DNA from 2 places in the Nonomuraea sp. NPDC003804 genome. Region 2 is predicted to be linked to the other one. Evidence: predicted binding sites of a transcription regulator. Region 2 holds the regulator's gene; the other holds the start of a gene.
What was found. Region 2 encodes HrcA, which represses chaperone genes, less so after heat shock. Its sites were predicted from a motif close to TTGGCACTCTCNNNNNGAGAGTGCCAA; they were not measured.
Positions count from the first base shown of each region.

Region 1 (15,328 bases), on a different contig from region 2:
CGGCCGGTGGGGCATGGGCGCCGAGCTCGGCCACATGCAGGTGGTGCCCGAGGGCAGGCTCTGCGGGTGCGGCAACCTCGGCTGCTGGGAGCAGTACGCCAGCGGCAACGCGCTCGTCCGCGAGACCCGCGAGATCGTCGCCAACCAGCCGGAGCGGGCCTCGATCCTGCTCGGCATGGTAGGCGACACGATCGAGGGCGAGGAGATCACCGAGGCCGCCCGGCAGGGTGACGAGGCCTCGCTGGCCGCCTTCGCCAGCATGGCCGACTGGCTGGCGCAGGGCATGGCCGACCTCGCGGCCGTGCTCGACCCCGGGCTCTTCATCGTCGGCGGCGGCGTGTCGCGGGCGGCCGACCTGTTCATCGACAGGACACGCGAGACGTTCGCCCGCGCGCTGACCGGCAAGGGCCACCGGCCCGTCGCCGAGATCAAGCTCGCCCGGCTCGGCGCGTCGGCCGGGCTCGTGGGCGCTGCGGATCTGGCCCGCAGGAGGTAAATTCACGGGGTGACCATCACGGTCGGCACCTACAACGTGCGCGGCATGAAGGATGACGTCGCCGCGCTTGCCAGGGTCATCAAGGCGATGAGTCCTGACGTGCTGTGCGTGCAGGAGGCGCCGCGGCTGTTGTGCTGGCGGCGCCGGCGCGCGGAACTGGCCGAGTCGGCGGGGTTGCGCGTCGCCGCGGGCGGCAGGCTCGGCGGGGTGGCCATCCTCATCGCTCCCGGGGTACGGCTGCTGCACACCGAGAGCCACGTGTTAAAGATCTTCTTAGGCTTGGAGATCAGAGCCGTCGCCATCGCCGTCGTCGAGGTGGAGGGCGCGCGTTTCGCCGTCGGCTCGATCCACCTCGACCTCGACGAGGCGGCCAGGCTCCACCACGCCACGGAGGCCGTCACCATGATCGAGCAGGTCGCGGCCAGGTTCGGCGCCGCGATCGTCCTCGCGGGCGACATCAACGAGCAGGACGACAAGGCCACCTGGCGCTACATCGCGGCCAGGCTGAGCGACTGCTATCCGAGGGCGCCGCGAGGTAATGGTTTCACCTTCACGGCCAGGCGCCCCGGCAAGCGCATCGACGCGATCTTCGCCGCTCAGGGCCTGGAGGTCGCCTGGTGCGGTGGCGTCGACGCCGATCCCGCCGACCTCATGGCGGCCACCGACCATCTGCCGGTGGCCGCCAGGCTTGTGCGGACCTAGGCCGCGACGCGGCGCCGCTGGCCGTACCATTTGCTCATGACCCGTCGCCTTCGGCGGCGTGCGCTGTTCCTGTGCGTGGCAACCATCGTCTCCGGACTGCCCGTCGTGGGCGCCGCGCACGCCGAGCCCGCCAGCACGCCGATCGAGGCGTGGCAGCGCTCGACGAGCGTGCACCTGCGGGCCGACAGCACGCTGACCGACGTGGACGCGGTCTCCGCGACCGAGGTGTGGGCGGTCGGCCAGCAGCAGATCTGGGACGTGTGGGAGAACCGCGGCTCCATCAGCCGGTGGAACGGCAAGACGTGGAGCGAGGTGCCCATCCGCGACACGACGGGCACGGGGCAACTGCGCAGCGTGTCGGCCGTCTCCGCCGGCCAGGTCTGGACGGTGGGCGACGGCCACGACGGCCTGCCGTACCTGGGCAGGGGTGACGCCGGCGGCTTCGACAGGGTCAGGGTGCCCGGCGTGCGGGCGGGCGACTGGTTCGGCGGCATCGACGCCCGCGCGGGCCGGGTCGTCGCCGCAGGCAGCCGCGACGGCAAGGCGCTGCTGCTGACCGGGCAGGACGGCAGGTGGACGCTGCACCAGAGCGAGGAGGACGGCACCCTCTACGCGGTCGCCGGCACCTTCGCCGTCGGCGACACCGGCAAGGCGCCGCTGATCATGCGCTACGCCGAGGGCAAGTGGACCCGGATGCCGCTGCCCTCCGTCCCCGGCGGCTATCTGCGCGACGTCTACGTCGACAGCGCCAAGCGGGCGGTGGCGGTGGGCGGCGTCTACGGCGAGCTGGGCGTGTCCGAGCCGCTCGCGCTGGTCTGGAACGGCAAGCGCTGGAGCCGCGCCGACCTGCCGGAGTCACGCGCCAGGCTGTACGGCGTCACCGGGGACGGCAAGGGCCGCTTCTGGGTCTCCGGCTACGACCCCGACCACGACGACGAGGCGTACCTGCTGCGCAGGGAGAAGAAGCGGTGGGAGGTCATCCGCGGCGGCCCCGAGAAGATCAGGGGCAGCGTCAGGCTGCAGGCGGTGACCTACCTGCCGGGCAAGGGCGCCGTCTGGGCCGTCGGCCACGTCGTCGACGCGGCCGAACGCTACACCGACATCGTGGAGTCCTTCGCGCGCTCGGCGGACCGCTGACCGCGACCGCCGCGGCGCGTGCTCCCGGCGGTCAGACGACCGCGCCGTCGTCCCAGCCGGAGTCGTTGGGCGGGCCGTCGCCCATGCGCACCACGAGCGCCACGAAGCCGCCGATGAAGGCGGCCACCGCGGTGAACAGCGCCCACCCCTGCATGTCCCAGCCGCTCATGGCCGCCACCAGCAGGTAGGCGGGGCCGCCGAACAGGGCCACCCACGCGAGCTTGGTGGCCAGGTCGATCTTGGGCAGCGGAGGGGGCGGCTCGGGCACGAAGTGGCCCTCGTCGTCGGCCTCCTCCAGGGGCGTCTGGTCGTCGTCCGGCTCGGAGGCCTTGATCACCCTGCGGGTGGGCTCGGGCTCGTGATCGGCGGGGGACAGGTTCTCGCTGTCGGGCCACGGCTGCTCGGCCGAGTCCGGCTCGTTGTAGGACGCGACGATCTGACGCCAGACCTCGTCCTCGTCACTCTGCGGCGTCACGTCACATCCTTCACGAAGATCGCACTTGTCCCCCGGTGGCGATCAGTCTCTCTGCAAGGGTACCGAGGCATGTGTCCTGATGAAGTCCAGGCTCCCGGCAAAGATCTTGTCGGCATCGTTGTCGAGGGTCGCAACATGGTAGCTATCGGGGAGCTCCTCCACCGTCACTCCGGCGACCCGCTCGCGCAGGATCGCCACGCTCGTCGGTTTGACCACGTGGTCCTCGGGGCTGTGGAAGACCAGCACCGGCGCCTCGAGCGTCGCCAGGTCGGCCTGCACGAGCGACCACAGCCACGGCAGCGACGCCGCCGCCTTGACCGGTGTGCGCGTGTAGGCCAGCTCGGCCGCTCCCGGCTTCTTGATGTCGCCCGCCACTCCGGGAACCGACGCGATGAACCACTTCAGCAGCGGCGCGAGACGCAGCAGCGGCACGTCGTTGGCGATCGACGGGTTGACCACGATCACGCCCTTGACGCCAGGACCGTGCACCTCCGCCAGCCTTAACGCCATGCAGCCGCCCAGCGAGAGCCCGGCCACGAACACCTCCGCGCACCTGCCCTGCAGGTCCTCGAAGGCCTTCTCCAGCTCGGCGAACCAGTCCTCCCAGCGGGTGTGGCTCATCTCCTGCCAGGTGGTCCCGTGCCCGGGCAGCCGCGGCAGGGCCACGGTGAGGCCGTGCGCCGCCAGGTACTCGCCCCAGGGCCGCAACGACTGTGGTGTGCCGGTGAAGCCGTGACACAGCAGGACACCCACCTGTCCGGCCTCGTGGTGGTACGGCTCCGCGCCTGGCATGACCGGCATAACCGCTCCTCGCCGGGAAATCATCCCTGCACAATTTCGTCGGTAATTGATCCCCGATTTGCCCGATCGTCGCATGATATGGGGGAGTTGCGCGAGTGGTGGTGTAGGAGCTTGGCCACCGAGATGCGAAGATGATTACCGACTGTTCCGAGGGAGAGGTGGCCAGGTGTTCTATTGGGTGGTCAAGGCCATCTTGGCGCCGTTCCTGCATCTGATCTTCCGGCCGTGGGCCGAGGGCCTCGACAACGTGCCGCGTCAGGGGCCCGTCATCCTCGCGGGCAACCACCTGTCCTTCGCCGACCATTTCTTCGGCGCCCTCCACCTGCCGCGCAAGGTGATCTCGCTCGGCAAATCCGACTACTTCACCGGCCGCGGCGTCAAGGGCTTCTTCACCCGGCTGTTCTTCAGCGGCGTTGGCACCGTGCCGATCGACCGTTCGGGCGGCAAGGCCAGCGAGGCGGCGCTGCGCACCGGCAAGCGGATCCTCGCCGAGGGCAGCGTGCTCGGCATCTACCCCGAGGGCACCCGCTCGCCCGACGGCCGCCTCTACAAGGGCAAGACCGGCGTGGCCAGGCTGGCGCTGGAGTCGCGGGCCCCGGTCATCCCCTGGGCCATGGTCAACACCTTCGAGATGATGCCGCCGGGACGGCCGCTGCCCAAGCTCGGCATCAGGCCGGGCGTGCGCTTCGGCAAGCCGCTCGACTTCTCCCGCTACTACGGCATGGAGGACGACCGCCTGGTGCTTCGCGCGGTCACCGACGAGATCATGTACGCGCTGATGGAGCTGTCGGGCCAGGAGTACGTCGACAAGTACGCCGCCAGCGCCAAGGTCGAGATGGAGCGCGCCGCCAGGGCGGCACGCGCCTAACCCTCCTCGGCCACCAGGCGCCGCCCGCTGTCCTCGAACACCCGCCTGACCGTGGCGCGCAGCCACGCGTGCGCCGCGTCGGCGTCGTGGCGCGGATGCCAGGCCTGCGAGATCTCCATCGCGGGCAGCTCCAGCGGGATCTCGAACGTCACCAGGCCCAGCGCGGCCACCGCCGCGGGGGCCTGCCAGCTGCCCACCATGCCCACCAGGTCCGAGTCGCGCAGCACGATCAGCGACTGGGTGAAGGCGGGCACCGTGGCCACCACCCTGCGCCGCAGGCCCAGCTCGGCCAGCGCCCGGTCGATCGGCCCCGACGTGCGTCCCCTGCGCGAGACGAGAAGGTGGTCGGCCGCGGCGTAGCGCTCGGCCGTGACCGGCCCGTCGAGCAGCGGGTGCCCGGCGCGCACCAGGCCGACCGGGCGGTCGGTGGCCAGCGGTTCGACCCGCGTCTCGGGGGCGGGGTCGTGGATGACCGTCACCTCCAGGTCGGCCAGGCCGTCCCGCAGCGCCCTGGTGTCGGTATGGCCCTCCGGGACGAACCGCAGGGTGACGCCGGGCGCCTGCCGTACCGTGACGGCGAGCAGCGGGGCGGCGATCGCGGCGATGACCGCGTCGGAGGCCAGGATCGCGAAGTCACGAGTCAGCGTGGCCAGGTCGGGCGCGGCGGGGGAGGCGAACACCCGGCGGGCGGCCTCCACCAGCGAGCGCACCTCCGCCTGTACGGCCAGCGCGCGCGGCGTCGGCACCATGCCCCGTCCCGACCGCACCAGGACGGGATCGCCCATCGCCCGGCGGATGCGGCCCAGCGTGCGGCTCATCGCGGGCTCGGACAGGTGCAGGCGCAGCGCGGCGCCCGAGACGCTGCCCTCCTCGAGGAGCGCGTCGAGGGCGATGAGCAGGTCGAGCGATGGTTGCGTCTGACGCATGGACACCTTGCCAAAGATGCATTTGAAGTCAAGTCACCTCGATCCTACGGTGAGGTCTGTCTCCCCTTCCCCACCTGAATCGAGGGCTTTTCGGCATGCCCGAAAGATCACGGATCCTTGCCGTCATGGCGGCCTCCGTCACCCTGGCGGTCTCGCTGGTCGCCGCGGTCAACCTGGCGATCCCCACGCTGGCCGCCGGCCCGCTCCACCCCAGCCCGTCACAGCTGGTCTGGATCGTCGACGCCTACGTCATCGTCTTCGCCTGCCTGCTCATCCCCGCGGGCGCCGCGGGCGACCGCTACGGCCGCAAGGGCGTGCTGCTCACCGGCCTCGGCGTGTTCGCGCTCGGCAGCCTGGCCGCCGCGCTCGCCCCCACCACGGGCGTGCTCATCGCCGCCCGCGCGCTCAGCGGCGCCGGCGCGGCCCTCGTCATGCCCGCCTCGCTCTCGCTGACCGTGGGCGTCCACCCGCCCGAGGAACGCGGCAAGGCCATCGCCACCTGGACCGCCGCCACCGGCATCGCCGGCGTGCTCGGCAACCTGGGCGGCGGGCTGGTCATGCAGTACCTGCCGTGGCAGGCGCTGTTCCTCATCCCCGTCCCGATCGCCGGGCTGCTCGCCCTGCTCACCGCCAGGCTCGCGCCCCGGCTGCCCCGCCACCACGCCGACCTCGACCTGCCCGGCGCCGCGCTGCTGATCGCCGGATCCGTCGCGCTGCTGTTCGGCGTCATCGAAGGACCCTCGCACGGCTGGCTCAGCGCCCCCGTGCTCGGCGCCTTCGCCGTCGCCGCCGCGCTCCTCGCGGGATTCGTCGCCCACCAGTTCCGTACGGCGGGGCCGCTGCTCGACCCCCGCCTGTTCGCCAGGCCGGCACTGCGCGCGGGCACGCTCGGCGTCGCCGTGCTGTTCTTCGGGCTGTTCGCGCTGTTCTTCGTCAACGCCCGCTACCTACAGGACGTCATGGGCCTGTCGCCGCTGCTCACCGGCCTGGCGATCCTGCCCCTCACCATCCCGATGATCGTGCTGTCCCGGCTGTCGGCGCGCTTCGACCCGCGCGTCGCGGTGCCGTCCGGGCTCGCGCTGGTCGTGGCCGGGCTGGTGACGCTGTCGTTCGCGGGCGCCGGCACGCCGTACCTGGTCTACGCCGTCGGGCCCACGCTCATGGGCGCCGGCATGGGGCTCAGCCTGCCGCCGCTCTCGCACGCCGCCGTGGCCGCGCTGCCGCCCGAACGCGCCGGCCTCGGCTCCGGCCTGACCAGCGCCGCCAGGGAACTCGGCAGCGCCGTCGGCGTCGCCGTCATGGGCACCGCCCTGGCCACCCACGGCATGTCGGCGGGCTACCTCGTGATCGCGGCCGTCGTCCTCGCCGGGGCGCTGCTCACTCTGCGGTGGCTTCGCGCACCCGCCGCACGTGCTCAGGCGTCGTACGGCAGCAGCCCCCGATGAGAGCGGCGCCCAGCTCCTTCCACTCCCTGGCGGCCTCGCCGAACTCGGCCGGGTCGGCGGTCCCCAGCCAGCGCCGGTTGTCCGCGTCCCACGTCTCGCCCGAGTTCGGGTAGACGACGATCGTGAACCCGGCCAGCTGGCGGATCAGGCCCGGGATGTGGGCCGGCGAGGTGCAGTTCACGCCGACCGCCACCACCTGCGGGCTGTCGGCGAACAGGGCCGCGGCGAGCCTGATCGGGGTGCCGTCGTTGAGATGCTTGTCGTCGCGGCAGGAGAAGGCGAGCCAGGCCTTCGCCTCGGGCGTCTCCTTGAGGAGGCGGCCGATCGCCTTGGCCTCCGCGAACGACGGGATGGTCTCACAGGCCAGCAGGTCAGCGCCCGAACCCGCCAGGATCTCCCACCTCGGACGGTGCCAGGCGACCAGGCCGTCCTCGTCGAGGTCGTAGTCACCGGTGTACTCCGCGCCGTTGGCCAGGTACGCGCCGTAGGGGCCGACGCTCGCCGCGACCAGACCGCCGCCCGCCTCGTCTCTGGCCTGGACGGCGAGCTCGACGGACAGGGCGATCAGGTCGGCGGCCTCGCGCTCGGACATCCCCCGCTTGACGAAGCCGGGGACGGAGGCCTGGTAGCTGGCGGTCGTGGCCACCTGCGCGCCGGCGGCGAAGTAGTCGGCGTGGACGCGGCGGATCAGGGCGGGATCCTCCACCAACAGCCGGGCCGACCACAGGTCGTCGCTCAGGTCGGCACCCAGGGCTTCGAGGTGGGTGGCAAGACCGCCATCCAGGACAAGTGTGCTCACACCATCACCTTATGCGCTGCTGCCTGGGCGTTCTTCCCGTAGGACGGGCGCCTCCCGCGCTCGTTCGTCCGGATGTGGTCGGTGCGAGCCCACCCGTGGAGGCTCGCGCCCGCATGCGGCCCCGAGAAATTCCTGCCCCGGCGGCAGGAAGACTCCCGCCCTGCCCGCTCGCCATGGGGGTCGGCCGCCCCCCACTACCGCGTGCGTCTCCACTCGCTCCTCACGTGCGCCTCCGCCCGCTTCCCGTGTGCCTTCCCTCCCTTCCGTGACCGTCATCGGATGGCGCCTCGCTTGCCTGCGGTACTCGACGCAAGAGTGGGTGATGCACCCCGACCCCGTGGAGATGCCGGGCCTCCCGAACTCGCGACGGTGAGAACCCCCGCCCGCTCTGGCGCACGGTGGGCCCTCGCCCGGTCTGGCGGACGGTGGAGGCCCGAGCCGCCGTGCCGGTTACTCGGGCATGAGGACCCTGTCGATGACGTACACGGTCGCGTTGGTCGTGCGAACGTCGCCGCAGACCACCTTGGCGTCATTCACCCGATAGCTCTCTCCCGAGCCCGAGGTGGTCAGCCGGCCGCCCTCGAGAGTGGTGAGTGTGGCGTCGGCCAGGTCGGTGGGCGTCTGCTCACCCTTGACCACGTGATAGGCGAGGACCTTGGTGAGCATCTCCTTGTCGGCCAGTACGCGATCCCGCGTCTGTTTCGGGATCGCGGCGAAGGCGGCGTTCGTCGGCGCGAACAGGGTGATGTCCTTGGCGGAGTTGAGCGTGTCCACGAGCCCGGCCTTCGCCACGGCGGCGGTCAGCGTGGACAGCGCGGGGGTGGTGGACGCCGCCGTCGCCACGGGCTGCTCGGCCATCGCGCTGAAGCTGCCGGTGCCCGAGTCGGGTACGGCCGAGCACGCGGGACCGAACGGCTCCTCGGCCGCCCCGGACATGGCGGTGGCCATCGTGCTGACCGCCATGGTGGCGGCCAGGGTCAGGGCCGCCGGAAAAAGGAAGATGCGTGTCATGGTGCTTCCTTGTCTGGGATTGTGTCGTCAGCCCGGTATTCGGGCGTTCCGGTGGCCCGGAGGCGACAGGCGGCCCAAGAAACGGCAAAGCATGACAATTCCATTGAGCTGTCAAGAAAGGTCAAAGCGTGACGAGCCCGCCGTTCTGCGGGGCAAGCGTGCTGTATGGCTCGATGTCTGGTGACCGGGGCGAGCGGGTACATCGGCGGACGGCTCGTACCCGAACTGCTCGCCGCCGGGCACGACGTGCGCTGCATGGTGCGCTCGGCGGGACGGCTGCGCGACCTGCCCTGGGCAGGACGAACCGAGATCGTCGAGGCCGACGCGCGCGACCTCGGCCGGACCGCCGACGCCCTGCGCGGCATCGACGTCGCCTACTACCTCATCCACTCCATGAGCGGCGGCCGGGACTTCGCCGCCGCCGACCGGCAGGCGGCGCGCACGTTCGCCGCCGCGGCGCGGCGTGCCGGGGTCCGGCGGATCGTCTACCTCGGCGGCCTCACACCGGAGCCGGGCGAGGGCCGGGCCGTCTCGACGCACATGAGCTCCCGCGCCGAGGTCGGCGAGATCTTCCTGTCGTCCGGGGTGCCGACCGTGGTCCTCCGCGCCGCGGTGATCATCGGGTCCGGGTCGGCCTCCTTCGAGATGCTGCGGTACCTGACCGAGCGGCTGCCGGTGATGACGACGCCGCGCTGGGTGCGCAGCAGTACCCAGCCCATCGCCGTCCGGGACGTGCTGCGCTACCTCGTGGCGTGGGCGGCGATCGACGAGGAGGTCAACGGGGACTTCGACATCGGCGGGCCCGACGTGCTGACCTACGCCGAGATGATGAACCGCTACGCGGCCGTGGCCGGCCTGCCACCGCGACTGATCATCCCCGTGCCGCTGCTGACACCCAGGCTGTCGAGCCTGTGGGTTGGGCTCGTCACGCCGGTCCCCGCCTCGATCGCCCGCCCCCTGGTGGAGTCGCTGCGCACCCAGGCCGTGTGCCGCGAGCACGACATCGCCCGGTACGTCGGCGACCCGCCGGACGGCCTGATCCGCTTCGACCTGGCCGTCTCACTCGCGCTCCAGAAGATCAAGGAAGTCGACGTGGCGACCCGATGGTCCTCGGCGGCCGTACCGGGCGCGCCGAGCGACCCCCTGCCCACCGACCCGGACTGGGCGGGCGGCAGCCTCTACATCGACCAGCGCAGCGCGGTCGTCAGCGCCGCCCCCGAAGAGCTGTGGGGGGTCATCGAGGGCATCGGTGGCGAGAACGGCTGGTACTCCCTCCCCGTCGCATGGAAGATCCGCGGCGTCCTCGACCGGCTGGTCGGCGGGGTGGGCCTGCGCCGAGGCCGCCGCGACCCGCTGCGGCTCCGGGTCGGCGACTCCATCGACTTCTGGCGGGTCGAGGAGATCGAACACGGACACCTGCTACGGCTGCGCGCCGAGATGCGGTTGCCCGGACTGGCCTGGCTCGAGCTGAGCCAGCGCCTCGAGAACGGGCGCACCGTCTACTACCAGCGAGCCGTCTTCCATCCCCACGGTCTGCTCGGGCACCTCTACTGGTGGACGATCCTCCCCTTCCACGGGCTGATCTTCGGCCGGATGCCGAGGAACGTGGCGGCCGCGGCCCGTGACACCGCGCGCCGAGGACGGGGTGACGGGCCACGGGTGAGCCCCGGAGGGTGAGAGATGACGGCGGGACCCAGGGGCGGACACGCTGACGACAGGGCATTGCCCTCCGCCGCCGGGTCACTGGACTGCTGGATGGAGGCCGCGCGGCGGTGAATCCACGCGGCCATGGGCTGTCGGACCCTCCATCCTGTCTCCGAACGCCGGACCTGTCCTCAGCCTCCTCGTTTCCAGAACGGGCGGGACCGGCGGGTGGCGGAGTCGGTGGAGGACTCGCCCACCAGCAGGGTGAGGACCTCCACCGCGCGTGCCCACAGCGCGTCCGTGTCGGCGCCGGGGTGTTCGGCCGCTTCGAGTTCGGTGGCCAGTGCCGACAGCTCGGCATGACCGCCGAGATGGGCGGCGAGGGCGGCCAGCCTGCTGCCCAGGTCGGCCAGGTAGAGCCGGCGGTCGACGAGGACCGTCTTCAGCCGGTCGAGTTCGGCCACCAGTTGCGGTGTGACCAGGTCGAGTGACTGCCCGGCCGCCGGACGCGGCGGGGTGGCCTTCCCGCGGCCGAGCCTGGCGCTGAGCCCGCGGGACGGCCTGCCACGCGTGACGCGTGCCGCGTCCTCGCTCGCTTCGCGCGAGGGTCCCTCAGGCAACCAGCGCACCCCGCCGGACCCGCCGGGTCCACCGCGGTCGCCGCTTCCGCCGGGCAAACCGGAGACACCGGACCCTCCAGATCCAGCAGGCTCTCCAGCCCCGGGCTCTCCAGCTCCGCCGGGCCCTCCAGCTCCGCCGGGCCCTCCGGGTCCTCCGGATCCACCAAAGCTGCCGTGCTGTCCGGTGTCTGACGGTCCTGCTGGTGCTGCCGGTCCAGGCGCGGACTCCGCGACGTGGGCCGCGCCGAAATCGCCCGAGAAGCCGCCGGAGGCCGCAGCGCCGGGCTGGGGCAGGCCCCGGGTGACCGGCGAGCCGGTACGCCTGGGGGCGGCCGGCCTGGGGGCGGCCGGCCTGGGCGGGGTGACGGGAGCGGCGGCCGCCATCGCGATGAACATCATGCCGGACGCGGCGGGTGGCGCCATGGGTGACTCCCACCCGCTGGGCGGTTCGACGGGCTGGATCACGTGGTGTTCGGGGGCGCCGTCGGTGACCTGGCGGGTGTCGACGGCGACGTATGCGGTGAAGCGGCACAGCACGCCGTAGGTGAGGGAGGTCTCCACGATCCTGGACTCCAGGTCGTGCTCGCCCATGGCGTAGCGGTCCTCCAGGTCGCGCAGGTGCGCGCGGGCCCAGACGGCGCGGATGGCGGGATTGTCTACCACGGCGCCGGGAACGGTCTGCTCCCACGGCGCGCCGCCCGCGAGACCGTGGACGGTGACGGAGGAGCCGTCGCGGTAGCGTCCCGACACGGTCAGCGGGACGCCGGGGAAGATCGCGCCCAGGTGGGTGACGGTGCCGGTCTCGACGTCGAGGCCCTTCAACGACAGGTCGGTGACCAGCGGGGCGCCGATCCTGCGGTGGATGTGGTCCATGGCGGCGTCGAGGCGGTCCTCCGACTCGACCAGCTCACAGCGGCCGGCGCCGAGGCTGGCGAGCCTGCCGAGGAAGCCCGCGTTGACGGCCCTGTCGATGCCGACGACGTGCACGCGCATGGCCGACAGGGCGCCTCCCGTCTGCTCCAGGATCTGGTCCTCGTTGCCGACCTGGCCGTCGGTGACCAGCACGACGATCCGGTCGCGAGGCCCGTCCTCGACCGGCTCGCCCGGCACGGTGGCGGGCTCGCCGACGGGCCCGCCAGGCGGGGCAGCGACGCCGTCCTGGGCGAAATGCGTGCCGGCCGTCCAGGGCTGGGCGAGCAGGGTGATGGCCTGCCGGAGCGGGGCGAGCAGTTCGGTGCCGCCGCGTGCGTCGACCCTCGACAGGTGTTCGACCGCGCGGTAGCGGTTGCGGTCGGAGGCCGCCCGCAGCCCCTCGAACGCCGGCTCCACCACCGAGTCGAACGTCAGCACCGCGAACCTGTCGTCGCCGGTCAGCGTGTCGACGATGCGGGCGGCGGCGCGCCGGGCCGCCACCATCTTCCAGCCGGTCATGCTGCCCGAGCGGTCGAGCAGCAACACCACGTCGCGGGGGGTACGCCGCTCCTGGAGCGCGGGCGGCAGCACGGTCAGGTCGAAGGTGCCCTCGCCGTCGAGCAGCAGCGCCGTCGAGGCGTCGAAACCCAGGCGCAGGATGAAGTCGCGGTCGAGGCGCTCGCCGGGGCGTACCTCGACGGTCGTGCCCTCGCGCTGGACGACGTGCAGGCTCGAGGCCAGCTCGCGCAGTTCGAGGCCCGCCGGATCGACGTCGGCGCGCAGCGACAGCCGTACCGGATGGGGGAAGCCCGGCAGCAGCACGGGCGGGGTGACGCGGGAGGCGTCGGGAACGGCGTCGGTGTCGGGGGCCACGCCGCCGCCCGCGGGGGCGCCGTCGACGGGCGCGCCGGGGATGTAACGGGGCGCGACCACGAGGGGGAAGCGGAAGGTGGCTGCACCGTCCTCGTACGGCAGCGGCTGGCTCAGCGTGAGGCGCACGGTGACGCGCTCGCCCGGCAGGATGTTGCCCACCGTGATCGTGAAGACGTCGGGCCTGTCCTCCTCGGCGAGTGCGGCCCGCCTGCCCTCGCTGAGCGCCCTGTCGTAGTCGGCTCTTGCCTGGCCGCGCTCCTTGAGCACCCCCTCGATCACCCGGCCGTCGGCCTCCATCGTGAACGCGGTCACGGCCGCCCTGTCCGGCAGCGGGAAGACGTATGTGGCCTCCAACGTCACGTCGAACGGGTTGCGGAAGCCCTGGGCCACCTCCACGCCCGCGATCAGCCCGCTGATGCGCGCGACGACGTCGACGCTCTCCAGCGGGAGGTTGCCGCGCTCGGTCCGCAGCGCGCCCATGCCGGCCTCGGGGAGCGGCAGGCACTCTGTCGGGTCCAGCGAGATGATCTTCATGTCGCGCTCCCTTCGTGGAGGCGGCGCTCTTCGAGCACCGCGAGAAGCGGTCCGGCGGCGGCGAGGACTGCCTCGATGTCGGCTTCTGAGGGGGTACGGCCGGCGCCGTCGATGAGCAGCGTCACGCCCTCGGCCAGCCGTACGCCGTGGACGGGCCATGACCGCGGGCCGTGCTGGGGCCGGCGCGCCCAGAACCTCGGCCGTGCGCCTTCACCCGGCCACACGGTGTCGGGGCCGCCCGGAGCGCCGAGGAGCGGGGCCGGAGCCATCCAGGACCCTCCGTCGGGCGGCCAGGCGGATCCGGGTCCCGCGGCGGGGGCGGACGGCGACGGCGGGCTGGGGGACGACCCGCCGGGAACCGCCGGGGGCCATGACGGCGGCGCTGGGTCGGCGGTGAGAGACGCGTCGGGCCCGGCGCCGGCGGCAGGGACCTGGTCCCGGCGTGGAGCGAGGTCGTGGGTCGGTGCGGGGACCCGTGAAGGGTCGCGGGGTGGCGCCTGGTGTGGCGCAGGGCCGGGGGTGGCTTCGGGACGGAGCGCAGCGGTCGCGGGCGGTCGGGGGGCGTTCGGTGGAGCGGACGCCGAAGGAGGGGCATGAGGCTGCGGGGGAGTCGGCCCCGGTGCGGCGGGGGCGGCCTGGGCAGGCGCGGCCGGGACCGGCGGGGGAACGACTGTGCGCTCCTGGGTAGACGGCTCGGCGGGGACGGGCGGGGGGTGCGGGGGAGAGCTCTCGGTGGGCGGGGTGAGGTGGGCGGCCCGGGCGAGCATCGTGTCGGTGGCGCCCGCGAGAGCGACCTGGATCTCGGCGATGGACGATCCGTCGGCCTGCATCCGCTTGATCGCCACCAGTTGCAGCAGGTGCCGCCGCCCGTAGAGGGCCACCCTGCCGCGCCTGGTGAGCGGCGGGTCGAGGAGCCCGATCGTGGCATACCACCGGATCAGCCGCTCGCTCGGCACCTCGCGCACCCGGCCGTTGACCTGCTGGCCCGAGGCGCGCAGGTGCTCGGCGGCGCGCTCCGCCAGCTCGCTGATCGTCCAGGTCTCGCTCATGATGCAACAATGACACTGTCATCGTTGCAGTGTCAAGATGGGGAAGATTCGGCTGGTGGCCGGGGTTGTTACGGGGGAGACCAGATTGTCGAGCGACGAGAGGAAACCTCATGGCTACGATCACCGGACCGCTGTCGGGCGACGCGCGCAAGGTTGTCGCGGAGGCACTGCAGGGGGCGCTGGTCGACCTGATCGATCTGTCTCTGGTGGGCAAGCAGGCCCACTGGAACGTGATCGGTCCCCACTTCCGTCCGCTGCACCTGCAGCTGGACGAGCTGGTGACGGTCGCGCGTGAGCACGCCGACACCGTCGCGGAGCGAGCCGTCGCGCTGGGGATCAACCCCGACGGGCGCTCGGCCACGATCGCGGCGTCGACGAAGCTGCCGCAGCCGGAACACGGCTGGATCGAGGACGGCAAGGTCGTCGCGACCTTCACCGACATCCTCGAAGGCGTCATCCGGCGGATGCGGGAGCGGGTCGCCGCCACCGACGAGCCGGACCCCGTGACGCAGGACCTGCTGATCGCCGTCACGCAGGACGTCGAGAAGCAGCACTGGATGTTCCAGGCCCAGCGCTGACGTCACGGCCCTACGCCGGACACGGCACCCGAACGGCACGCGCACGGCCCTGCGCCGCGCCGGGCGACGGCCCCGGGCGGAGGCCGCAGGAAGGGCGGAGGGCTACAGGAAGAAGGCGGCCAGCGTGGCGATCGGGGGGCGGGTGGCCAGCAGCAGGCGCAGCCCCTCCTCCGTCCCGTGGGTGGCCACCTCGGCCTCCACCAGCGCCCGCAGCCACGCGTCGCCGTCGCCCCGCAGCGCCGCACCTTCCAGCCGGTCGAGCACGGTCGCGCCCGGGTGCGCCTCCCTGGTCAGCGCCGACAGCAGGTGCGGCCACCCCACCGTGAGGGCGGCCAGCTTGGCCACCGCCGCGTCGGGCGTGCGGGGCGCCCCGGCCAGCTGCCGCCGGTAGCTGACGAACGAGTAGAAGCGGAACACGTTGAGGTACCGCTTCACCTCGCGCGGGTTGCGCAGGTCGA
Region 1 is NZ_JBEXMT010000037.1:3,985-19,312, reverse strand. Features, by position in the region: gene ABZX22_RS37655 (ROK family glucokinase) at 1-496, shown strand, start outside; gene ABZX22_RS37650 (endonuclease/exonuclease/phosphatase family protein) at 506-1,198, shown strand; gene ABZX22_RS37645 (hypothetical protein) at 1,235-2,335, shown strand; gene ABZX22_RS37640 (hypothetical protein) at 2,367-2,810, opposite strand; gene ABZX22_RS37635 (alpha/beta fold hydrolase) at 2,853-3,611, opposite strand; gene ABZX22_RS37630 (lysophospholipid acyltransferase family protein) at 3,778-4,479, shown strand; gene ABZX22_RS37625 (LysR family transcriptional regulator) at 4,476-5,405, opposite strand; gene ABZX22_RS37620 (MFS transporter) at 5,531-6,850, shown strand; gene mmuM (homocysteine S-methyltransferase) at 6,783-7,649, opposite strand; gene ABZX22_RS37610 (fasciclin domain-containing protein) at 8,100-8,612, opposite strand; gene ABZX22_RS37605 (SDR family oxidoreductase) at 8,826-10,337, shown strand; gene ABZX22_RS37600 (VIT domain-containing protein) at 10,496-13,243, opposite strand; gene ABZX22_RS37595 (MerR family transcriptional regulator) at 13,240-14,292, opposite strand; gene ABZX22_RS37590 (DNA starvation/stationary phase protection protein) at 14,403-14,870, shown strand; gene ABZX22_RS37585 (P-loop NTPase fold protein) at 14,973-15,328, opposite strand, start outside.
Region 1: ABZX22_RS37590 (DNA starvation/stationary phase protection protein) is a predicted target of HrcA. The motif match lies at 14,302-14,328, and genes of this name have one in related genera.

Region 2 (15,328 bases):
CCCGCGCAGGAGCCGACGCCCAGCAGGGCCAGCAGCTCCATCGCCCGGTTCCTGTCCTTGGTGCCCGCGAGCTTCATGGGCAGCTCGACGTTCTCCCGCGCGGTCAGGTAGGGGAGCAGGTTGCGCGCGGTCTGCTGCCAGATGAAGCCGACCACCTCGCGCCGGTAGCGCAGCCGGTCCTTGGCCGTCATCGACAGCAGGTCCATGCCCGCCACCCTTGCCACGCCGGCCGTCGGCACGTCGAGGCCCGACAGCACGTTCAGCAGCGTCGACTTGCCCGAGCCTGACGCGCCGACGATCGCGATCAGCTCGCCCTTCTGGATCAGCAGGTCGAGGCCCTGCAGGGCGACCACCTCGACGCCCTCGGTCTTGTAGATGCGGACCAGGTTGTCGCAGACGATGTGCGCGTCGGCGCCGAAGACGGGGCGCTCCCGCGCGGCCCGCGCCTCGAGGTCGGAGATGGTGGGCGTGCTGGTCACCGGTCACCCTCTGGGGCGGAGCCGAGGGCTGCCTGGGCGGTGATCGTAATCATGGGGAGATCTCCCGGACGGCCGTGAGAGCGGCGAGGACGGTGCTCTGTTGAACCCTTGGGGATGGTCATGGGTCACGGCAAGTGGATCTTCTCAATGGTGACACAGCCGAAACGCCGGGGTGATGTCCGAACTGTGACACATTCTCCATGCGGTCCGGATATTTCCTGGCATGGGGGACGCCGCAGGCGCACAGGCGTGGGGCCGGTCGCGAGCGCACCCGCGTGCGGCAGGCCGCAGGCGCGCGGGGTCTACGGCAGCTGCGGTCACCGGCGTGCGGCAGGTCGGGGTATGCGGGCCCGCGGCAGGTCGCGGACACACGGAAACGCCGCACCCCGTCATCCGGAGTGCGGCGTCGCTGGAGCGTCTGCGACTACTTGGCAGCCTGCAGCGCGGCGGTGCGCTGAGCGATCGCCGACTTGCGGTTGGCGGCCTGGTTCTTGTGGATGACGCCCTTGCTGGCGGCCTTGTCGAGCTGGCGGGCGGCGGCGCGCTGCAGCACCACGGCCTCGTCGACGTTGCCCTGCTCGGCGGCCTCGCGGAACTTGCGGATCGCCGTCTTCAGGGAAGACTTGACAGCCTTGTTGCGCAGACGAGCCTTCTCGTTCTGCTTGTTGCGCTTGATCTGGGACTTGATGTTCGCCACGAAGAAGCCTCGGTGAAGGTCAGGAATCGGATGGGGCGCGCGGGCTCGATGAGAGGGCGCGCCACACGCAGTTGAACAGGTTACCAATAATTCAGGTCGCCGCTCAAATCGACGACCTGCGCCTCACCAGCATACGGGCTGACTCCCCAGACCTCACTCCTCACGGCCTCCCGGCGCGCCCACCTCGCCGTTCTCTCCCGGGCGAGGGCGCCGGCCGGGTCCAGTGGTCGGCGTATTCCTTCCAGTCCTGCTCCGTCGCCGCGAAGTCAACGTACAGCGCCAGCCCGAAGCCCTCCCGCCTGCCGTACGACGACAACGCCAACCGGGCCGCCTCACCCGCGAGTGCCACGCTCTCCGCCGCGTCGCCGTACGGCACGCCGTGGTCGTGGTAGGCGGGCGCGCCGACGAGTATCGACGTGGCGGCGGGGGTGAGGTCGAGCGCGAGACCCGCCTGCCGGACGACGTACCCGCCGTACAGCCACTGCAGCGGAAGGCCGGAGTCGTAGGTCATGATCGCCACCTGGTCCGTACGGCCGGCGACCTCCTGGTAGTAGCCCTGCGACCAGTACTTGTCGTGGCCGAGGATCGCCCGGGTCGCCGGCCGCATGAGCGGATAGGGCTCGATCTGCGGCGTCGAGACCGACAGCAGCCTGGTCAGCGGCCTGGTGCGGTCCAGCAGGTCGAGGAAGTCGGTGTCGCCGTCGCCGATCGGCTCGAAGTTGTAGTGGATGCCGTCGAACCCGAGGTCCATGATGTGCTTCGCCCCCGCCAGGACGCGGGCACGGGCGGCGGGGTCGTCGAGGTCGAGGCCGTTCTTGACGGCCTGCCCGAGCCAGGCCGAGACCCGCACATCAGGCAGATGTTTCCGCCACCACTTCAGAAAATTTCCGGCATTGGGGTGCTTGGCGGGGTTGAGGCTGCCATCCCATTCGAAGGGGCCGGAATGAACGTAGACGTCCCTGATGCCGGTGCCGCGCAGCCGTACCGCCATCGCCTCCACGTCGCGCTCCGTGCGGCGGCCGTCGACCCACGCGTGCCCGAGCCACAGCGCATCGTTGCCCGTGCTCTTCGCCCAGGCCTCCGGCGCCCCGGTAAACTGGAGCCGAAGTGCCGTCGCCAGGAGGGCGGCGAGCGCGACCAAGACGGCCAGGGCCAGCGCCAGTACGCGCAGACCGTGGCGGATGACGGTTCGGGCAACCACCCGGGCATGTCACCATGAAAGACGCTTGACCTCAACCCTTGTCGAAACGGACTTCGGTGCGCAATCAGCCTGGCCAGACCGACCCCGCGTTGATCCGCAACTTCTGCATCATCGCGCACATCGACCATGGCAAGTCGACGCTTGCCGACCGGATGCTGCAGATCACCGGCGTGGTCGACGATCGCTCGATGCGCGCGCAGTACCTCGACAGGATGGACATCGAGCGCGAACGCGGCATCACGATCAAGTCGCAGGCCGTGCGGCTGCCGTGGAACGGCCATGTCCTCAACATGATCGACACGCCGGGCCACGTCGACTTCACCTACGAGGTCTCGCGGTCGCTGCAGGCGTGCGAGGGCGCGATCCTCCTGGTCGACGCCGCACAGGGCATCGAGGCGCAGACGCTGGCCAACCTCTACCTGGCCATGAACAACGATCTGCACATCATCCCGGTGCTCAACAAGATCGACCTGCCCGCCGCGCAGCCGGAGAAGTTCGCCGAGGAGCTCGCGGGGCTCATCGGCTGCGACCCCTCCGACGTGCTGAGGGTCTCGGGCAAGACAGGCATCGGGGTGAAGGAGCTGCTCGACCACGTCGTGGAGACCGTTCCGGCCCCCGTGGGCGACGCCGACGCGGCGGCCCGCGCGCTGATCTTCGACTCGGTCTACGACACCTACAGGGGCGTCGTCACCTACGTCCGGGTCGTCGACGGCCACCTGGGCAAGCGCGAGCGCATCACCATGATGTCCACGCAGGCCACCCACGAGACGCTCGAGATCGGGGTGATCTCGCCCGAGCCGAAGGTGGCCGAGAAGGGGCTGGGCGTCGGCGAGGTCGGCTACCTCATCACCGGCGTGAAGGACGTGCGCCAGTCGCGCGTCGGCGACACCGTCACCTCGGCCGCGCGTGGTGCCACCGAGATGCTGGCGGGCTACGACCACCCCAGGCCGATGGTGTTCTCCGGGCTCTACCCCATCGACGGCGACGAGTATCCCGAGCTGCGCGAGGCGCTCGACAAGCTGCAGCTCAACGACGCCTCCCTGGTCTACGAGCCGGAGACCTCCGCCGCGCTCGGCTTCGGCTTCCGCGTCGGCTTCCTCGGCCTGCTGCACATGGAGATCATCCGCGAGCGGCTGGAGCGGGAGTTCGGCCTGTCGCTGATCTCCACCGCGCCGAACGTGGTCTACCGGGTCGTCATGGAGGACGGCAAGGAGATCACGGTCACCAACCCGTCGGAGTTCCCGACCGGCGGCAAGATCGCTCAGGTCTTCGAGCCGGTCACCAAGTCGACGATCCTGGCGCCCGCCGAGTTCATCGGCGCGATCATGGAGATCTGCCAGGGCAGGCGCGGCCAGCTCCAGGGCATGGACTACCTGTCGGAAGACCGCGTCGAGATCCGCTACACGCTTCCGCTCGGCGAGATCATCTTCGACTTCTTCGACCAGCTCAAGTCGCGTACCCGCGGCTACGCCTCGCTCGACTACGAGCCCGCCGGCGAGCAGGAGGCCGACCTGGTCAAGGTCGACATCCTGCTGCAGGGCGAGCCGGTCGACGCCTTCAGCGCGATCGTCCACAAGGACAAGGCGTACGGCTACGGCGTCGACATGGCCAAGAAGCTGCGCGAGCTGATCCCGCGGCAGCAGTTCGAGGTGCCGATCCAGGCGGCCATCGGCGCGCGCGTGATCGCCCGCGAGAACATCAGGGCGATCAGGAAGGACGTCCTCGCCAAGTGCTACGGCGGTGACATCTCGCGTAAGCGCAAGCTGCTGGAGAAGCAGAAGGAAGGCAAGAAGCGCATGAAGATGGTGGGCAGGGTCGAGGTGCCGCAGGAGGCCTTCGTCGCCGCGCTGTCCACCGAGTCGAGCGCGGACAAGGCCAAGAAGTAGCTGCCTGAAGTCGTCACCGAGGTAGTCGCCGCACCAGGGCCCGGAGCTCCCCGCTGGAGCACCGGGCCCTGTCGTGTTTCCCGAAGCAGAGGTCCGCAGTGTTCCGGAAGCAGAGGTCCGCAGTGTTCCGGAAACAGGGGTCCACGGTGCTTCCGGAAACAGGGGTCCGCGGTGTTTCCGGGAACAGGGGCACGCGGGGTGCGGGGTCGGTGGCACCGGTGGGTTCCGTGTGGGTTCCGTGTTGGTTCCGTGTTGGTCCCGCGTGGGGGGGTGGCCTGGTTCGTTGTCCGAGGAGTCGGTCCGGCCACCCGTCGGCTCGGTGGCGCGGGGCTGATCCCGTTGCCGACCCGAGCTCGTCGCGGGGCGGGATTGGCTGCCGGGGTGGGGCCGGCCGCCGGAGCGGGTGGATCGTGGCGGCCGGTTTTTGTCGGTGCGGTGCCGTAGCTTCTTCTCGGATCGAACACATGTCCGACTGTGGAGGTGGCATGGACGGCGACATCGTCGAGTCCGAGCGGTTCGTCAAGGCCGCCGTGCTGGGTGTGGCGGTGGCCGAGGAGACCCGGCGGCTGTTGCGGCTGCATTTCACGCCGAGCGAGGTGGGATCCGACGGAAGGGTGCACGTCGAGGTGCCGTATCCCGACTCGGCGGTGGTGGAGGCGGTGCTCGACGTGGCGGCCGAGTGTTTCGGGGAGAAGGGGTCCTCGGTCGAGGAGATGCGGCAGGCCGCGCTGGACAGCCTGTTACAGCTGGCCGGGTTCGACGAGGAGTCGCCGTTGCACCGGCGGGCCTGCTGACCTCGCCTCCCCGGTTCCTACCCGGCAACGCGGTACGACCGTGTGCGGGGGCACTCCTCCTTGGCGCGAGAACGCGGGAAGGGGAGAAGGAAGCCGGGCCGGGAAGCGAGGGCTTCCGCCGTACGGGAGTGGGGCCGTCGGGGGGAAGCGCAAGAGTCGCGAGGTCGGGCCGGGAAGCGAGGGCTTCCGCCGTACGGGAGCGGGGCCGTCGGGGGAAGCGCAAGAGTCGCGAGGTCGGGGTGGGAGGGGTGCGCTCGGGGAAGAGGCATGGGCCCGGTCGGTGAAAGGGCTGGTCCTGGGGAACGGGGGAGCGGGGCGTGGGGACGGTGCGAACGCCTGCGCCGTCCCCACGAGACAACCCCCCGAAGCGCCTACCGTGGCGGCGCCGTCAACGGAGCACCTGGTACAGCGCCGAGGTGAGCGAGGCCTTGGCGTCGTCCTGGTCGATGGACCACATCATCGACCCGCCCAACCCCTTGAGTCGGATGTAGGCGGCCTTCTGCGTCATCACCGCGGGATCGTCGTACGACCAGAACTCGTTGCCGTCGTACAGCCACACGGTGCCGGTGCGCAGGTCCCGGTACCGCTTGCCGGGCTTGCTCGCGAGGTCCTTGTAGTCCTCGCTGCCCGCCGCCCACTTGCCGGGCGCGGGTCCCGAGGCGGGCTGGTACAGGCCGTCGCCGCCCGCGGTGACGCCGGTCCAGCCCTGCCCGTAGGCGGGCACGCCGACGACGATCTTCCGGGCGGGCGCACCGCGCGACAGGTAGTCGCGCACGGTCTGGTCGACGCTGTACCGCACGGGGTTCGGGTCGCGCCGGTCGGTGAGGAGGTTGCCGTTGTGCCCGGTCCGCGACTCCCACGAGCCGCGCAGGTCGTATCCCTGGACGGTGGCGAAGTCGAGCAGCCTGAACACCTTGCGCACCTCGAACCCGGCGTCGATCTTCGCCGCCGATGCCGGCAGGAACGCGGTGAGCTCGGCGGAGCGGGAGTGCGCGGCCATCCGCGACCTGAGTTCGGCCAGGAACAGCGTGAAGTTGCGCTTGTCCTCGGGCCTGATCACGTTGCCCGGAGCGCCTTCGGAGCCCGGCCACTCCCAGTCGAGGTCGAGGCCGTCGAACACACCGGCGCCCGCGCCCGGTTCGAGGCCCGGCAGGTCGCCCTTCAGCCACATGTCGACGCAGGAGGTGGCCAGCTTGGCGCGCGACTCGGGGGTGAGGACGGCGTCGGAGAAGTAGCGGGAGCCCGTCCACCCGCCGAGGGAGAGGAGCACGCGCAGCTTCGGGTGCTTGGCCTTGAGCTTGCGCAGCTGGTTGAGGTTGCCGTTGAGCGCCTGGCCGGGCGCGTCGGCGACGCCGTCCACGCTCTGCTCGGCGGGGACGGGGCGCTGCCAGTCGGCCCAGGGGTCGGCCGAGACGCAGGTGCCGTCCGCGCCGACGAAGCCGAAGGCGTAGTTGATGTGGGTCAGCTTGGCGGCGGCGCCGCTGGTGTCCATGTCCTTGACGTGGAAGTTCCTGCCGTAGACGCCCCACTGGATGAAGTAGGCGACCCGCTTGAACCCGCCGCGGGCCTCGGCGGGCAGCGCCACCGCCGTGAGGCCCAGGACTAAGGAGGAAAGGACGACGAGGACTCTCTTCACAGGCGTCTCCAGTCGGCTAACTTATAGGAAACTTTCCTTTAAGTTGACCCGGATCGTAGGCCGGTGCGATCGGCCCGTCAATGGGGTGGGCCAGGGTGGTGCGCGGGGCACGGCAGACTGGAAGCGTGCCATCCACCCTTCCCGACGGCGACCCCGCGCCCGCGTCAGGCGAACTGCCCGCGAGCGCGCTGAACGGCCTGGGCGAGCGCCCCTTCGGCTTCTACGTCCACGTCCCCTTCTGCGTGACGCGCTGCGGCTACTGCGACTTCAACACCTACACCGCCGCCGAACTGGGCCCGGGTGCCTCCCACCGCGACTACGCCGACACCGCCATCGAGGAGGTACGGCTGGCCCGCCGCGTCCTCGGCGACGCCGACCTGCCCGTCGAGACCGTCTTCTTCGGCGGCGGCACGCCCACCCTGCTCCCCGCGGCGGACCTGGCCAGGATCCTGCGCGCGATCGACGAGGAGTTCGGCCTGGCCGCAGGCGCCGAGGTGACGACCGAGGCCAACCCCGAGTCCGTCGACCCCGCCTACCTGGAACGGCTGCGCGAGGGCGGCTTCAACCGGGTCAGCTTCGGCATGCAGAGCGCCAGGGATCACGTGCTGAAGGTCCTCGACCGGCACCACACCCCCGGACGGGCGGCGCAGGCCGTTCAGGAGGCGAAGCGGGCCGGGTTCGACCACGTGAACTTGGACCTGATCTACAGCACCCCCGGAGAGAGCGACGACGACTGGCGGGCCTCGCTGCGGGCGGCGATCGAGGCCGAGCCCGACCACGTGTCGGCCTACTCGCTCATCGTCGAGGAGGGCACCAGGCTGGCGGCCAGGATCAGGCGCGGCGAGCTGCCGATGCCCGACGACGACGTGGCCGCCGACCGCTACGTCATCGCCGACGAGATGCTGTCGGAGGCGGGCTTCGCCTGGTACGAGGTGTCGAACTGGGCCACCTCCGACGCGGGCCGGTGCCGGCACAACCTGCTCTACTGGACCGGCGGCGACTGGTGGGCGGTCGGGCCCGGCGCGCACAGCCACGTGGGCGGCACCCGCTGGTGGAACGTCAAGCACCCGGCCGCCTACGCCCAGCGCCTGGCCGCGGGCACCTCACCGGCGCACGCGCGGGAGGTGCTCGGCGCCGACGACCGCGAGGTGGAGCGGCTGATGCTGGAGTTGCGGCTGGCCTCCGGCTATCCGCTGGCCGACGTGGCCGCGAACACCCGTACGGCCGTGGCCAGGGCGATGGGTGACGGGCTGCTGGAGACCGAGCCCTTCAAGGCGGGGCGCATGGTGCTCACCCTGCGGGGCCGGCTGCTGGCCGACGCCCTGATCCGCGACCTGACCATGTGATCCGCGCGGCGAGCCCGCGTCACACGCCATCCCCCGCGTCGCATGCCCTCCGTGCCGGCGGGGAGGGCCGGGTCTGCGCCGCGTGCCTTGCGTGCCGGCGGGGGAGGGCCGGGTCTGCGCGGTCCAGGTCGGTCGGTCAGGTGCGGGTCGTCGAGGCCGGTCTGGTGCGGGCGGTGCCGGGTGGTCGATGCCGGTCGGATGCCGCGCGCCGGTTCGGGCCGGTTGCGACCGGCCCGTGGAGCAGGCTCGGAAGCCCGTGTGAGGACGAGAAGGCCCCACTGGACACCGATGCCTGCCCACCCGGTCGCCGAGGGGCCCGGCGCGGCGTCAGCTGACGAAGTTGATGTTGATGGGATAGCGGTACTTGTCGCCCCGGTTCGCCGCCATGGCCGCCATGATCGCGAAGATCAGCGAGGCGATCCACAGCACGAACATCAGCAGGAAGCCGATCAGCAGGAACGCCAGCACGATGGAGACGATGTACCCGATGAACACGGTGATCTGGAAGTTGAGCGCCTGCGCCGACTGGTCGCGGACGTAGGGGGACTCGTCACGCTTGACCAAGTAGAGGATCAGCGGACCGACGAAGCCGGTGAGGATGCCGAGCAGGTGGGCGAGCATCGCCATGCTGGTGTCGTCGCTGCCGGGCCGCGGGCCGAACTGGCCGGGCACATGCGGCGGGCGCGGGTAGCCGGGAGGGCCGTATCCGGGCGAGCCGTAGCCGGGCGGCTGGCCGTAGCCCTGGGGCGCGCCGTAGGGCTGACCGTAACCCTGGGACGGGCCGTGGCCGGGCGAAGGGCCGTAACCCTGGGGCGGGCCGTAATTCTGGGCGGAGCCGTAACCCTGGGAGGGGTCGTAACCGCCTGAGGGGGTGCCGTGACCCTGGGGTGCGCTGTGACCGCCGGGCGGCGGGCCGTACCCACCGGAAGGCTGGCCGTAAGCGCCGGGCGGCTGGGCGTGCCCGCCGGAGGGCCGGCCATACCCGCCGGAGGGCTGGCCGTAGCCGCCCGCCTGGTCGTGACCCTGGGGAAGGCCGTGACCCTCCGAGGGCGGGCCGCCGGGCTGCGGGCCGGAGCCCGGCAGGTCGGAACGTTCGACGCGTCTGGTGGCGTCGCCGTCCGGCTGCGGGTGGTTCTCGCTCATGATGTCTCCGTCACGAAGTCGATCAGCTCTTCGACCCGGCCGAGCAGGGACGGCTCGAGGTCGGCATAGGTGGACACGGCGCCGAGGATCCTGCGCCACGCGTCGGCCGGTTCGAGTCCCCAGCCCAGCGCGGCGATCACGCCCTCCTTCCACGGTAGTCCGCGCGGCACCTCCGGCCACGCGGGGATGCGCAGCACGGACGGCTTGACCGCCTGCCAGATGTCGACGAAGGGGTGCCCGACGACCAGCACGTGCGGGGAGGTGACCTGGGCGGCGATGCGGCTCTCCTTCGAGCCGGGAACCAGGTGGTCGACCAGCACGCCGAGCCTGCGCCCCGGTTCCGGCGCGAACTCGGCCACGATGGCGGGCAGGTCGTCCACGCCCTCGAGGTACTCCACGACCACGCCCTCGACCCGCAGGTCGTGGCCCCAGATCTTCTCCACGAGCGCGGCGTCGTGCACGCCCTCGACGTAGATGCGGCTCTCCCGCGCGACCCTGGCCCGCAGCCCCTCGACGGCGATCGAGCCGGAGGCGCTGCGCCGGGGACCGGCGGGGGCGGCGGCGGGCCGTACCAGGGTCACGGGCCTGCCTTCCAGCAGGAACGCGGCGGGCGCCAGCGGGAACAGCCGCCGCTTGCCGAAGCGGTCCTCGAGCGTGACCGCCTCCTTGTCGCAGGCCACCACCGCGCCGCAGAACCCGCTGTCGGCGTCCTCCACGACCAGGTCGCGTTCGGCCGGCACGACCGGGATCTTCCCCTTGCCGGGGCGCCGCCAGTTCCCCGCAAGGACGTCACGCTCGTACATGGGGGGACCGTAGCAAATCGTCGTGTGGCAGCGGCGCGCGACGAGAAGGACGCCAGGGCCCCTCTTCGGGGTACCGCCAGGGGGGCGGTGGAACGTCGGTCATGGACAGTATTGTCGGCGTACGGCTTGCGGCCGGCTTGACTCCGCGTGTCATCGCACCTTGTGGGCGAGAGCCGTACACTTGGCACTCGGGAACACAGAGTGCTAGACCTGTCGTTCCTCAACAGGCAGGGAGGTGAGCACGTGCTCGATGATCGGAAGCTTGCGGTGCTCCGCGCCATTGTCGAGGACTACGTGTCCACCAACGAACCGGTGGGCTCGAAGGCGCTGGCCGAGCGCCACAACCTGAACGTCTCCCCGGCCACGGTCAGGAACGACATGGCGGCGCTGGAGGAGCAGGGCTACATCGCCCAGCCCCACACCAGCGCCGGACGGGTGCCGACGGACAAGGGCTACCGGCTCTTCGTGGACAGGCTGTCGCAGATCAAGCCGCTCTCGGCCGCCGAGCGCAGGGCGATCGAGACGTTCCTCGCCGGTGCGGTCGACCTCGACGACGTGGTCACCCGCACGGTTCGGTTGCTGGCGCAGCTGACCAGGCAGGTGGCGGTGGTGCAGTACCCGACGCTGTCGCAGTCGACGGTCCGTCATCTGGAGCTGGTCCCGCTGAGCGACAGGCGGGTGATGTTCGTGCTGATCACGAACACCGGCCGGGTCGAGCAGCGCGTCATCGAGCTACCCGAGCCGATCGAGGAGTCGAGGGTCGCGCACCTGCGCGCGGTGCTCAACGCGTGCCTCGACGGCTGCGGGCTCAACAAGGTGCCCGAGCAGGTAGCCGACCTGCCCGAGCGGCTGCCGGTCGAGGACCGGCCGGCGGCGGCGACGATCCTGTCGGTGCTGCTGGAGACCCTGGTCGACCGCCACGACGAGAAGATCGTCTTCGCCGGGGCGGCCAACCTGGCGGGCGCCGACTTCACCACGGGCCTGCGCGACGTGCTCGAGGCGCTGGAGGAGCAGGTCGTGCTCATGCGCCTGCTCGGCGAGACTTCCGACATGCCGACCACGCTCACCGTCAGGATCGGCTCGGAGAACCCCTACACAGGACTGCGTGGCACCTCCCTCGTCGCCACCGGGTACGGTTCCGGGGCCCGCCTCGGCGTGCTCGGTCCCACCCGGATGGACTACCCCGTGACGATGGGCGCTGTACGCGCGGTGGCCCGCTACGTCAGCCAGATCCTGGCTGCATCATAAGAGGTCGATAAGTGGCAAACGACTACTACGGCACCCTCGGGGTGCGCCGTGACGCCAGTCAGGACGAGATCAAGAAGGCGTATCGTCGGCTGGCGCGCGAGCTGCACCCCGATGTGAACCCCGATCCGGCGACGCAGGAGCGCTTCAAGGAGATCACGCAGGCCTACGAGGTCCTGTCCGATCCCAACAAGCGCCAGATGTACGACCTGGGCGCCGACCCCTTCGCGAGCGCGGGCGCGGGTGCCGGAGCCGGCGGATTCGGCGCAGGCTTCCCCTTCAGCGACATCATGGACGCCTTCTTCGGCACGGCGGGCGGCGCCCGAGGCCCCCGCTCGCGCGCCAGGAGAGGGCGCAACGCGACCATCAGGGTCGAGCTCGACCTGCGCGAGTCGGCGTTCGGCACCACCAGGGAGCTCAACGTCGACACGGCCGTGCTGTGCGAGGTGTGCTCCGGTTCGGGCGCCGCTCCCGGCACGCACCCCGACACCTGTGACATGTGTCAGGGGCGCGGTGAGATCTCCCAGGTCACCAGGTCGTTCCTGGGCCAGGTCATGACCTCGCGGCCGTGCCCCCAGTGCGGCGGCTTCGGCTCGATCATCCGCCACCCCTGCCAGGAGTGCTCGGGCGACGGCCGGGTCCGCACCCGCCGTACGATCAAGGTGCGCATCCCCGCGGGCGTCGAGGACGGCACCCACATCCAGCTGGCCGGCGAGGGCGAGGTCGGCCCCGGCGGCGGCCCTCCCGGAGACCTGTTCCTGGAGATCGTCGAGAAGCCGCACGAGATCTTCGAGCGGCGCGGCGACGACCTCCACTGCACCGTGCAGATCCCGATGACAGCGGCGGCCCTCGGCACGTCGCTGACGGTGGAGACGCTCGACGGCGCCGAGGAGATCGACGTCCGGCCGGGCACCCAGTCGGGCCAGGTCATCACCATGTACGGCAGGGGCGTCCAGCGCCTGAACGAGACGGGCCGCGGCGACCTGCTGATCCACGTCAACGTGGAGACGCCCACCCGCCTCGACCAGGCGCAGGAGGACCTGCTGCGCGAGCTGTCCAAGCTGCGCGGTGAGGAGCGTCCGCCGGGCAAGTTCGCCCCCGGCCAGCAGGGGTTCTTCTCCCGGCTGAGAGACGCCTTCAACGGCCGTTAGTCCACCGTCCGGTACGGCAGGCCGGCTCGGCCCTACCGCGGTCACGCGGCCGGGGCCCGTCCATCACGCTGCTCCAGCGGGACTCCGGCCGGCCGCCGTTACGTCGCCCGCCCAGGGGAGGCTCCTGTGACCGTGCCCGTGTTCCTCGCCGACGCGGCTGATCTCGGCCGTGCGCAGTTCGTTCTCGGCGGCCCCGAAGGGCGGCACGCGGCGGCCGTGCGGCGTATCCGGGCGGGCGAGCGGATCGACCTGACCGACGGGGCGGGCGCGGTCGCCGAGTGTGTGGCCGTCGAAGTGCTCAAGGACGGCCTGCGGGTGGAGGTCCTGCGCCGTTTCGAGGTTCCCGCGCCGTCGCCGCGGCTGGTCGTGGTGCAGGGGCTGCCGAAGGGCGACAGGGGCGAGCTGGCCGTGGAGATGATGACCGAGGCGGGCGTCGACGTGATTGTCCCCTGGTCGGCGGCGCGCAGCGTCACGCAGTGGAAGGGCGAGCGGGCGGCCAGGTCGCTGGCGAAGTGGCAGGCGACGGCCAGGGAGGCGGGCAAGCAGGCCCGCAGGTTCCACGCCGCCCAGGTGACGCCGCAGCACTCGACGGCCCAGGTGGCCGAGCTGCTGGCCGGGGCCGCGCTGGCGCTGGTGCTGCACGAGGAGGCGGAGGAGGGGCTGGCGAGCGTCGAGCTGCCGGTGGCGGGCGACATCGTGCTCGTGGTGGGGCCCGAGGGCGGGATCTCAGAGGACGAGCTCGACAGGTTCACGGCGGCGAAGGCCGTGCCGGTGCTGCTCGGGCCGACGGTGCTGCGCACCTCCACGGCGGGGGTCGCGGCGGCCGCCGTCGTGCAGGCGCGTACGGGGCGCTGGTGACGCTAGGGGCTGGACAGCGGGGTGGCGATCTCGCTCGGTGAGGGCGCGGGGTCCTCGGGCGAGCACTGCTCGGCGCTGCAGTCGGGGTTGTCGGGGTTCTGGGTCGTCTCGGACGGCGTGGCCGACGGGGTCGGCGTCGGGGTGGCGTCGAGACACTCCTCCGCACGCGGCTGCGCGCTTTCCTTGGCGCACGGCGTCGGGGTGGGGGTCGGCGTCGGGGTCTTCTTGACCGGGGCGTGCGTCGCGGAGGTCTCGGTGGCCGGTGAGTGGGTCACGGGAGGCGGCGGGACGGCGGGCTGGGTGCGCCGCGTCGGCGGCAGCTTGGCCGGCGGGCGGGTGGTCGAGGAGTTGTCGGGGGGCAGCTCGGTGCCGTTGTCGACGGGGACCGCGGGGACGATCACCATGTTGCGGAGGTCGGGGACGACCATCACGATCGTCCCCGCCACGAGAACCGCGCCCGCCGCCGCGGCGCCCGCCCGCCACCAGAACAGTCCCCGCAGCCCGCGCCTTTCGATGCGGGCGCGGATGATCTCCAAGCCCTCGGGAGACGGCACGACCGCGTCCGCCTCCGCGCGCAGCACCCGGCGCAGGATCTCGCCGTGCTCGTCGGGTGGCAGGGTCATGACATCTTCTCCAGAACGGAACGCAGGGCCGCCATGCCGCGAGCCGTGTGGCTCTTGACGGCGCCCTTGCTGATGCCCATGGCATGGGCGATCTCGGCCTCGGACAGGTCACCGTAATAACGAAGAACGAGCGCCTCTCTCTGTCGCGCGGGCAGGGCCCGCAGTGCCTCGATGACGGCCGAGCGTTCAAGCTCGCCGATCGCGCCGTTCTCGGCGCTCGGGGCGTCGGGCAGGCCTTTGGGAGCGTACTTTTCGACGACCGCGCGGTGACGCAGCACGGAACGGGACCGGTTGACGACAGACTGACGTAGGTAGGCGAGTGCTTTGTCGGGGTCGCGAAGTCTGCGCCAGGCGCCATGGATGGCGACGAACGCGTCCTGCACGACTTCCTCCGCGGTTGCTATGTCGCGTACCAGCAACACAGCGAGACGCACCAATGACCGAAAGTGGGCGCTGTAGAGCGCAGTCACGGCCATGTCGGCATCCCACCCGACCGGCACCGCCCCTAACGACCTGTCGGCCAGAAGGGTTTCGGTGGTCACATCAGTGGGACGCTCAGCCTTCCCGGGCGGTTTACGCTCTTGCGGTTCCTTAGGGGGCATGACCCAGTCGTGTCCTCGCCAGGTGGCCTCGCCCGACCCTGAATCGTCTTAGTTTTCGGTGGATTGTCGCACACACACCCTAACCGCGGGGATCTTTGTGCGCACGGTATGACGGATTACCGATTGGCAACAGCGGGTCCCCTCCTTTCTCTCGAGTGACGATAGGGTTCCACCGTGACCGACTGTCTCTTCTGCAAGATCGTGGTGAAGGAGATTCCTGCCGAGATCGTTTACGAGACCGACAGGACGCTGGCCTTTCGCGACATCAATCCGCAGGCGCCCATGCATGTGCTGGTGATCCCCAAGGCTCACCACGCCGACGCCGCCGCGCTGGCCCAGGCCGACGACGGCCTGGCCGACGACGTGCTCAAGAGCGCGCACGCCGTGGCGACGCAGGAGGGTGTGGCCGAGGGTGGCTATCGCGTGGTCTTCAACACCGGACCGGGCGCGGGCCAGACCGTTTTCCACGTGCACGCGCATGTTCTGGGTGGGCGCGCGCTGTCCTGGCCGCCCGGCTGATATTGACGCGAGCCGGGTGGGGGTGCCCGGCTACCATGAAGTGAGAACACCCTACCGAGACCGGGAGGCATCAGGCCGACAGGCCTGCCCATGTCTGAGCTAAACGAATCCCGTAGAACAGCACCACCCTCGCGCACTCAGGCAAAGGTGCTGATTCCGGACGAATATCCGATGGTCACCCTCCTTGGCTCCCGCGACGAGTTGCTGCGCGTCATCGAGGGCGCGTTCCGCGCCGACATCCACGTGCGCGGCAACGAGATCACCGTCACCGGCAGCCCCGACGAGAGCGGCGCCGTCGTGCGCCTGTTCGAGGAGCTGGTCGAGGTGCTGCGCAGCGGCGGCGAG
Region 2 is NZ_JBEXMT010000004.1:87,607-102,934, reverse strand. Features, by position in the region: gene ABZX22_RS06700 (ABC transporter ATP-binding protein) at 1-479, opposite strand, end outside; gene rpsT (30S ribosomal protein S20) at 904-1,176, opposite strand; gene ABZX22_RS06690 (hypothetical protein) at 1,337-2,377, opposite strand; gene lepA (translation elongation factor 4) at 2,434-4,263, shown strand; gene ABZX22_RS06680 (hypothetical protein) at 4,749-5,057, shown strand; gene ABZX22_RS06675 (glycoside hydrolase family 18 protein) at 5,446-6,693, opposite strand; gene hemW (radical SAM family heme chaperone HemW) at 6,819-8,039, shown strand; gene ABZX22_RS06665 (DUF4870 domain-containing protein) at 8,367-9,182, opposite strand; gene ABZX22_RS06660 (DUF3097 domain-containing protein) at 9,179-9,985, opposite strand; gene hrcA (heat-inducible transcriptional repressor HrcA) at 10,229-11,233, shown strand; gene dnaJ (molecular chaperone DnaJ) at 11,245-12,381, shown strand; gene ABZX22_RS06645 (16S rRNA (uracil(1498)-N(3))-methyltransferase) at 12,508-13,239, shown strand; gene ABZX22_RS06640 (hypothetical protein) at 13,242-13,862, opposite strand; gene ABZX22_RS06635 (SigE family RNA polymerase sigma factor) at 13,859-14,338, opposite strand; gene ABZX22_RS06630 (histidine triad nucleotide-binding protein) at 14,639-14,983, shown strand; gene ABZX22_RS06625 (PhoH family protein) at 15,074-15,328, shown strand, end outside.